Linked DNA regions of Catenuloplanes niger. The protein of the gene in region 1 interacts with the protein of each later gene in a pairwise test. Links are inferred from orthologs where the notes say so. Each region holds a gene or a part of one and is shown in the gene's direction. Other genes may lie near its edges.

Region 1 (3,716 bases):
GGCCGCAGCGCCTGCTTGCGCAGCCGCGCCAGCCGGGTGTCGGTCACCGCGGTCGCCGTCGCGGTACGCGGGCCCGGGTCGAACAGCGAGAGCTCGCCGAGCATGTCCGACGGACCCATGATCGAGACGAGATTCTGCCGGCCGTCAGCCGCGCGCCGCCCGAGTTTGATCTTGCCGGACAGTACGATGTACAGGCTGTCCCCGGGCTCGCCCTCGTTGAAGACGACCTCGCCCTTCCGGATCTCGAGGGTCTCCATCTCCTTGGCGAGCGCCTCGGCCGCCTCAGGATCAACCCCCTGGAAGATCCCGCTGCGGGCCAACACCTCGTCCATGCGCACCTCCGCCAAGCGCCGAGCTGTTTCTGCTACCGGTCAGAACCTGGATGGCCGGTGAAGCCTTCGCGCGCAGTCAGTCTAGGCGCACGCGGGCCGGAATCGGGCGTGCACCCCAGGAATCTTGATCCGGAAGCGTAACCAACCAGACCTCAACGGACGGTAACATCCGGCGCCCGTCAGCTCTAGAGCGAAGATCACGCTCCGCAGTTCGACTTCCGATCTCGGCCCCGTGCGTTTGATCAGTATGGCGCGCAAACCGGTCTTTGTTGTGCTTTTCGCCCTGGTCATCCTGCTTGCCGGCGGACTGTCCGGCGTCCATGCCATCTCCGTCGCGACCGCCGCCGGCACCCGGCCGCTCTGGCTCGGGGTGCCGCCGCTCGTGCCGCGTGCGTCCGTACCGCCGGCGCCGCCCCGCCCGGCCGGGCTGATCTCCATCGCCGCGACCGGCTCGATCGCCGAGACCGGTCGGCTCGACGGCGTCCGGGCGCTGCTCGGCGCGGACGTGCTGACGGCCGATCTCACCGGGACCATGCCGCGAAAGACCGACATCAGGATCATCGGCGGGTACGGCGCGGAGGCGGCGGAGATCCGCGGGATCCGGGTCGCGGTGCTCGGCTTCCCGGGCGGCGCCGGATCGGACCTGACCGCGGCGAAACGCGCCGTGACCGCGGCCGCGCGGCGCGCCGACCTGGTCGTGGTGCACGCCCGGCTGGGCGCGCCCGGCCGCTACCGGGTGGCCGGCGGCGTCGAGCGGCACCGCCGGCAGAGCCACGGCGACCCGGTCCGGTTCGCGCACGGCGTGGTGGACGCGGGCGCGGACCTGGTGCTCGGCCACGGCCCGGGGGTGCTGCGCGGGATGGAGTTCCACCGGGGCCGGCTGATCGCGTACAGCCTCGGCACGTTCGCCGGGCCCGGCGGCCGGACCGGGCGGTACGCGGCCGCCGGCGTGCTGCGCGTCACGCTTCGCGCGGACGGCCGCTGGGCGGGCGGCACGTTCACCGCGACCCGGCCGGACCGGGCCGGCCATCCGGTGCCGGACCGCACCGCCGCCGGGCTGCGGCACGTGCGGGAGCTGTCCGCGGCGGACTTCCCCGGCACCGGGCCGGTGATCAGCGAGAACGGCGGGCTGACGGCCGGATAGACGACCGCCGGAGGCGGCGGGCCCGGGCTCCGACGTACGCTGGCCGATGTGACCCGCACGTCCGCCCCGGCCGAGTCCTCGCTCGCGTTGACCCGCCGCGCCCGCCGGATCGGCCGGTTGCTCACCGAGACCCACCCGGACGCTCACTGTGAGCTGGACCACGACGGCCCACTGCAACTCGCCGTCGCCACCATCCTGTCCGCCCAGTGCACGGACAAACGGGTCAACGAGGTCACGCCGAAGCTGTTCACCCGCTACCCCACGGCCGCCGACTACGCGGGCGCGAACCGGGCCGAGCTGGAGGAGCTGATCCGGCCGACCGGCTTCTTCCGCAACAAGACCAACTCGCTGATCGGCCTCGGCCAGGCGCTGGTCGAGCGGCACGGCGGCGAGGTGCCCGGCCGGCTCGACGACCTGGTCACACTGCCCGGCATCGGCCGCAAGACGGCGAACGTGATCCTCGGCAACGCGTTCGACGTGCCCGGCATCACGGTCGACACCCACTTCCAACGGCTGGTCGGCCGCTGGAAGCTGACCGCGGAGAACGACCCGGTCAAGATCGAGCACGCGATCGGCGCGCTGTACCCCAAGCGCGACTGGACCATGCTGTCGCACCGGATCATCTTCCACGGCCGCCGCGTCTGCCACGCCCGGAAACCGGCCTGTGGCGCCTGCACGCTCGCGAAGGTCTGCCCCTCGTTCGGTGCCGGCCCGACCGAGCCCGAGGTCGCGGTGAAGCTGCTCAAGGGCCCCCGGGCCGGTGCGCTGGCCGAGGCGGTCGGGCTCGACCCGGCGCTGGTCCCCGCGGCCGCGACCGCAACCACCGTGGACGTGCCGTGAGGCGTGCGGTCCGGGCCGCCGCGGCCGCGCTCGCGCTGACGCTGGCCGGATGCGCCGGCACCCCCCGGACCACCGCGACCGCGGGCGACGTGGTGATCGCGTCCCCGTTCGCCGACTGCGCCGGGCTCACCACGCCGATCGCCGGAGCCCCCGAGCCGCCCGGTGACGTGCTGCTCGACCGGTTGCCCGAGCTGGAACTGTCCTGCCTCAACGGCGGCGACATCGTCGCGCTCACCGAGCTGCGCGGGCCCGCCGTGATCAACCTCTGGGGCTCCTGGTGCGGGCCGTGCCGTGCCGAGCTGCCGGTTGTCCAGGCCTACGCGGACCGCGCCGGCGACCGGCTGCGCGTCCTCGGTGTGGACACCGGCGACCGGCAGTCCACCGCCGAGGACCTCGGGCGCGAACTGGGCTTCCGCTTCCCGTCCCTGTTCGACCCGAACAAGGAGCTGCTGACCGCGCTCAGCGTGGCGAAGCTCGGCGCGCCCGGCCTGCCGACCACCGTGCTGATCGACGCGGAGGGCCGGGTGCGCGGCGTGCACCAGACCACCGCGCTGGACGAGGCCGGCCTGGACCGGTTCGTCCGGGACACCCTCGGCGTGACGGTCGCCGGATGATTGAGCGGTTCCGGCCCGGCAGCCGTAGACCCTCCGGAGGTGAGGCGTGAGCGACGAGATCCCGGAGTGGTTGGCGCCGCTGGCGAAACGGGCCGCCTCCGCGACCGCGCGGGACTTCACCCGCATGCCCACGCCCACCGGCGAGGGCCGGGCCAGCGCCGTGCTGGTGCTGTTCGGCGAGGGACCGGACGGTCCGGACGTGCTGATGCTGGAGCGCGCCGCGGACATGCGCAACCACGCCGGCCAGCCCGCGTTCCCCGGCGGCGCCGCCGATCCGGGCGACGCGGACGCGGTCGCCACCGCGCTGCGCGAGGCGAACGAGGAGGTCGGGCTGGACCCGGCCAGCGTCACCGTCCTCACCGAGCTGCCGAAGCTGTGGATCCCGATCAGCCGGTTCGTGGTCACGCCGGTGCTGGCCTGGTGGCACGCGCCGCACCCGGTGCACCCGCGGCAGCCCGCCGAGGTCGCGCACGTGGCCCGGCTGCCGATCGCGGAACTGTGTGATCCCGAGCACCGGCTCCAGGTGCGGCACAGCAGCGGCTGGATCGGGCCCGCGTTCGACTCGCAGGGCATGGTGGTGTGGGGCTTCACCGCCGGTGTGCTCGCCGCGCTGCTCGACATGGGCGGCTGGAGCCGGCCCTGGCCGCGCACCCGCGTCGCCGAGCTGGACGACCGGTTGCGGCCGGTGCTCGTACCCCCGGAACGTTCCTCGCACGGCCCGGCGGCGCCGCCGCCGGCCGACGACGTCAGCGGTCCCCTCGCATGAGGCGTCGTCGCAGCCCCCGG
Region 2 (4,139 bases), 2.2 Mb from region 1 along the record:
CTCGGGGTCCGCGCTGCGGGCCGCGTAGAACGTGGTCACGTCCACGCCGAGCACGGTGGCCGCGCCCCGACCGCCGACCCGGACCGAGCTCGCGTCGACGGACGCCGGCAGCGGGCCGAGCGGCACGGTGTGATCGCCGGCGGGCAGCCGCACGGTGGCCTGCCGGGTGACGCGGGCGCGGTCCGGGTAGACGATCACGCCGGTGATCGTCGAGTCGGCCGGTGCGGCGGGGGTGACGTCGCTCATGCCGAAAATCTAGCCGGGCAGGAACGAGAAGCGGACCTGGCGCTCGGGGTTGTCGCCGTTCGGGTCGACCAGGCAGATCGACTGCCAGGTGCCGAGCGCGATCCGGCCGTCGAGCACCGGCAGCGTGGCGTGCGGCGGCACGAACGCGGGCATCACGTGGTCCCGACCGTGGCCGGGCGAGCCGTGCCGGTGCCGCCAGCGGTCGTCCGTGGGCAGCAGGTCGTCCAGCGCGGTCAGCAGGTCGTCGTCCGAGCCGGCGCCGGTCTCCAGGATCGCCACCCCGGCCGTGGCGTGCGGGACGAAGACGTTGAGCAGACCGTCACCCTGATCTGCGACGAAACGGGCGGCTTGGTCCGTGATGTCCGCGACGGCGGGGCGGCCCCCGGTGCGGACGGTGATCACCTCGGTGCGCATGACGCGCAGTCTCCCACCCCGGACATCTGCCTCGTTAAGCGGAAGTTACCGTGCGGTATCTGTGTCAAGCATCGCGTCTGACGGTGGTAAGCGTGACGCCCCCCGTCATACGAGGCAGGATGACCGGAGAGACTTATCCCACAGATAGACCGATTCCATCTACCCTGAGGAATGCCCGTGGCCACGGAACGCAAGCGCCCGGTCATCAGCGATGGCCTACCAAGCCAGCTTCCGGACATTGACCCCGAAGAGACGAGCGAGTGGGTCGAGTCGCTTGATGGAGTGATCGACGAGGGCGGCGCCAAGCGTGCGCGCTACGTCATGCTTCGACTGCTGGAGCGGGCGCGGGAGCGTCAGGTCGGTGTGCCGCCGCTGACGTCGACCGACTACATCAACACCATCCCGCCGGAGCAGGAGCCCTGGTTCCCCGGCGACGAGATGATCGAGCGCCGGATCCGCGCCTACATCCGGTGGAACGCCGCGATGACGGTGCACCGCGCGCAGCGCCCGGAGATCGGCGTCGGTGGCCACATCTCGACGTACGCGTCGTCCGCCAGCCTCTACGAGGTCGGTTTCAACCACTTCTTCCGCGGCAAGGACCACCCGGGCGGCGGCGACCAGATCTACTTCCAGGGCCACGCGTCGCCGGGCATGTACGCGCGCGCCTACCTGGAGGGGCGCCTCTCCGAGGACACCCTGGACGGGTTCCGCCAGGAGCTCTCGCACCGGGGCGGCGGCCTGCCGTCGTACCCGCACCCGCGCCTGATGCCGGACTTCTGGGAGTTCCCGACCGTGTCCATGGGCCTCGGCCCGATGAACGCGATCTACCAGGCCCGGTTCAACCGCTACCTGCAGCACCGCGGCATCAAGGACACGTCCGACCAGCACGTCTGGGCGTTCCTCGGCGACGGCGAGATGGACGAGGTCGAGTCGCTCGGCGCGATCGGCCTGGCCGCCCGCGAGGAGCTGGACAACCTCACCTTCGTGGTCAACTGCAACCTGCAGCGCCTGGACGGGCCGGTGCGCGGCAACGGCAAGGTCATCCAGGAGCTGGAGTCGTTCTTCCGCGGCGCCGGGTGGAACGTCATCAAGGTCGTCTGGGGCCGGGAGTGGGACCCGCTGCTCGCCGCGGACACCGACGGCGCGCTGGTGAACCTGATGAACACCACGCCGGACGGTGACTACCAGACGTACAAGGCCGAGTCGGGTCTGTACGTCCGCGAGCACTTCTTCGGGCGCGACCCGCGTACCCGCAAGATGGTCGAGGGTCTGTCGGACGACGAGATCTGGGGCCTGAAGCGCGGCGGTCACGACTACCGCAAGCTCTACGCGGCCTACAAGGCGGCGACCGAGCACACCGGCCAGCCGACCGTGATCCTGGCGAAGACGATCAAGGGCTGGACGCTCGGGTCGCACTTCGAGGCGCGCAACGCGACGCACCAGATGAAGAAGCTGACGCTGGACGACCTGAAGACGTTCCGCGACCGCCTCTACCTGGACATCTCGGACAAGCAGCTCGAGGAGAACCCGTACCTCCCGCCGTACTACAAGCCGGCCGAGGACTCCGAGGAGATGCAGTACCTCCAGGAGCGGCGCAAGGCGCTCGGTGGTTACCTGCCGTCCCGGCGGACCGTGGCGAAGAAGCTGGCGATCCCGCCGACCGAGACGTTCGGCGACATCAAGCGCGGCTCGGGCAAGCAGAAGGTCGCCACCACGATGGCCTTCGTCCGGCTCCTCAAGGACCTGATGAAGGACAAGGAGTTCGGCAAGCGCTGGGTGCCGATCATCCCGGACGAGGCGCGCACGTTCGGCCTGGACTCGCTCTTCCCGACGAAGAAGATCTACTCGCCGCACGGCCAGAACTACACGTCGGTGGACCGGGAGCTGTTCCTGTCGTACAAGGAGGCGACGACCGGCCAGATCCTGCACGAGGGCATCAACGAGGCCGGCTCGGTCGCGTCCTTCACGGCCGCGGGCTCGGCGTACGCCACGCACGACGAGCCGATGATCCCGCTCTACATCTTCTACTCGATGTTCGGGTTCCAGCGCACCGGCGACGGCTTCTGGGCCGCGGCGGACCAGATGACGCGCGGCTTCGTGATCGGCGCCACCGCGGGCCGCACCACGCTCAACGGTGAGGGCCTGCAGCACGAGGACGGTCACTCGCTGCTGCTCGCGGCCACGAACCCGGCGGTCGTCGCGTACGACCCGGCGTTCGGGTTCGAGATCGCGCACATCGTCGAGAACGGCCTGCACCGGATGTACGGCGAGAAGCAGGAGAACATCTTCTACTACCTCACCGTCTACAACGAGCCGATCCTCCAGCCGGCCCAGCCGGACAACCTGGACGTGGAGGGCCTGCTCAAGGGCATCTACCGCTACTCCCCCGCCCCGGCGGTGGACGGCGACGCCCCGAAGGCGGCGATCCTGGCCTCCGGCACCGGCATGGGCTGGGCGCTCAAGGCGCAGCAGCAGCTGGCGCAGGACTGGGGCGTGGCCGCGGAGGTGTGGTCGGTGACGTCCTGGACCGAGCTGCGCCGCGACGCGGTCGAGGTCGAGGAGCACAACCTGATGCACCCCGGCGACGCGCCGCGCAAGCCGTACGTCCAGGAGAAGCTGTCCGGCGTCGGCGGCCCGGTCGTCGCGGTCAGCGACTTCATGCGCGCGGTGCCGGACCTGATCTCGCGCTGGATCCCGGGGTCGTACACGTCGCTGGGCACGGACGGCTTCGGCATGTCGGACACCCGGCACGCACTGCGCCGCCACTTCCACGTGGACGCGGAGTCGATCACGGTGGCCACGCTGCGCCAGCTCGCGCTGGACGGCAAGGTACCGGCCGCGGTGCCGGTGGACGCGGCCCGCAAGTACGCGATCGACGACGTGCACGCGGCGCCGGTCGGTGAGACCGGCGGCGATTCCTGACGCACGGCCGTAGAACACCCCGCCGCCCGGTTCCGTCCGGGCGGCGGGGTTTTTCATCTACAGCATTCCGCTCATAATCGGACAAGATCCGCCGATCTGGTCGGTCATGCGCGTGGGATGGTTGCAGAACGGGTTCCAGCTCCGGCACAAGCTGCTGCTGCTCGGCGTGGGCGGGGTGGTCGTCACCGCCTCGATCCTGGTCGGCGTCGGCGCGTACGAGTCGGCCTCGTTCCAGGAGACCACCGAGGAGAGCGTCAACACGCTCACCGACGAGAACCTCACCGCCGTCAGCGCCGGCATCACGCAGCTGGTGAAGGCCTCCGGCGACACCGTGCAGAACCAGGTCAACCGGGACATGGCCACCGCGAACACGGTCCTGGCCAACGCGGGCGGCATGACGCTGGACGGCGGCCAGACCGCGTCCTGGGAGGCCACCAACCAGGTCACCCAGGCGAAGACCACGGTGTCGCTGCCGCGCGCCGAGGTCGCCGGCCAGTGGCTCGGCCAGAACCGCAACCTCGCGACCCCCACGCCGCTGGTCGACGACATCACGCAGC

The links. Proteins that work in one complex are often made in the same cells at the same time.
Region 2: the proteins of nth (region 1) and aceE interact in binary tests that used the Escherichia coli proteins (3 or more experiments, as listed by UniProt). The link is inferred for Catenuloplanes niger from one-to-one orthologs.

Annotation. Positions count from the first base shown.
Region 1 is NZ_JAVDYC010000001.1:4,578,855-4,582,570, forward strand. What follows is about bases 583-3,420. They hold nth (endonuclease III), read left to right. Parts: upstream 583-1,524; coding sequence 1,525-2,316; downstream 2,317-3,420. Other genes in these bases: J2S44_RS20295 (CapA family protein), read left to right, coding at 604-1,476; J2S44_RS20305 (TlpA family protein disulfide reductase), read left to right, coding at 2,313-2,930; J2S44_RS20310 (NUDIX hydrolase), read left to right, coding at 2,977-3,420. Outside these bases: J2S44_RS20290 (Crp/Fnr family transcriptional regulator), read right to left, coding at 1-332; more of J2S44_RS20310, read left to right, coding at 3,421-3,696. UniProt on the Escherichia coli protein: DNA repair enzyme that has both DNA N-glycosylase activity and AP-lyase activity. The DNA N-glycosylase activity releases various damaged pyrimidines from DNA by cleaving the N-glycosidic bond, leaving an AP (apurinic/apyrimidinic) site.
Region 2 is NZ_JAVDYC010000001.1:2,366,854-2,370,992, forward strand. Bases 522-3,782 are described here. They hold aceE (pyruvate dehydrogenase (acetyl-transferring), homodimeric type), read left to right. Parts: upstream 522-837; coding sequence 838-3,582; downstream 3,583-3,782. Other genes in these bases: J2S44_RS10200 (YjbQ family protein), read right to left, coding at 522-660; J2S44_RS10210 (methyl-accepting chemotaxis protein), read left to right, coding at 3,689-3,782. Outside these bases: J2S44_RS10195 (DUF4139 domain-containing protein), read right to left, coding at 1-246; more of J2S44_RS10200, read right to left, coding at 256-521; more of J2S44_RS10210, read left to right, coding at 3,783-4,139. UniProt on the Escherichia coli protein: Component of the pyruvate dehydrogenase (PDH) complex, that catalyzes the overall conversion of pyruvate to acetyl-CoA and CO(2).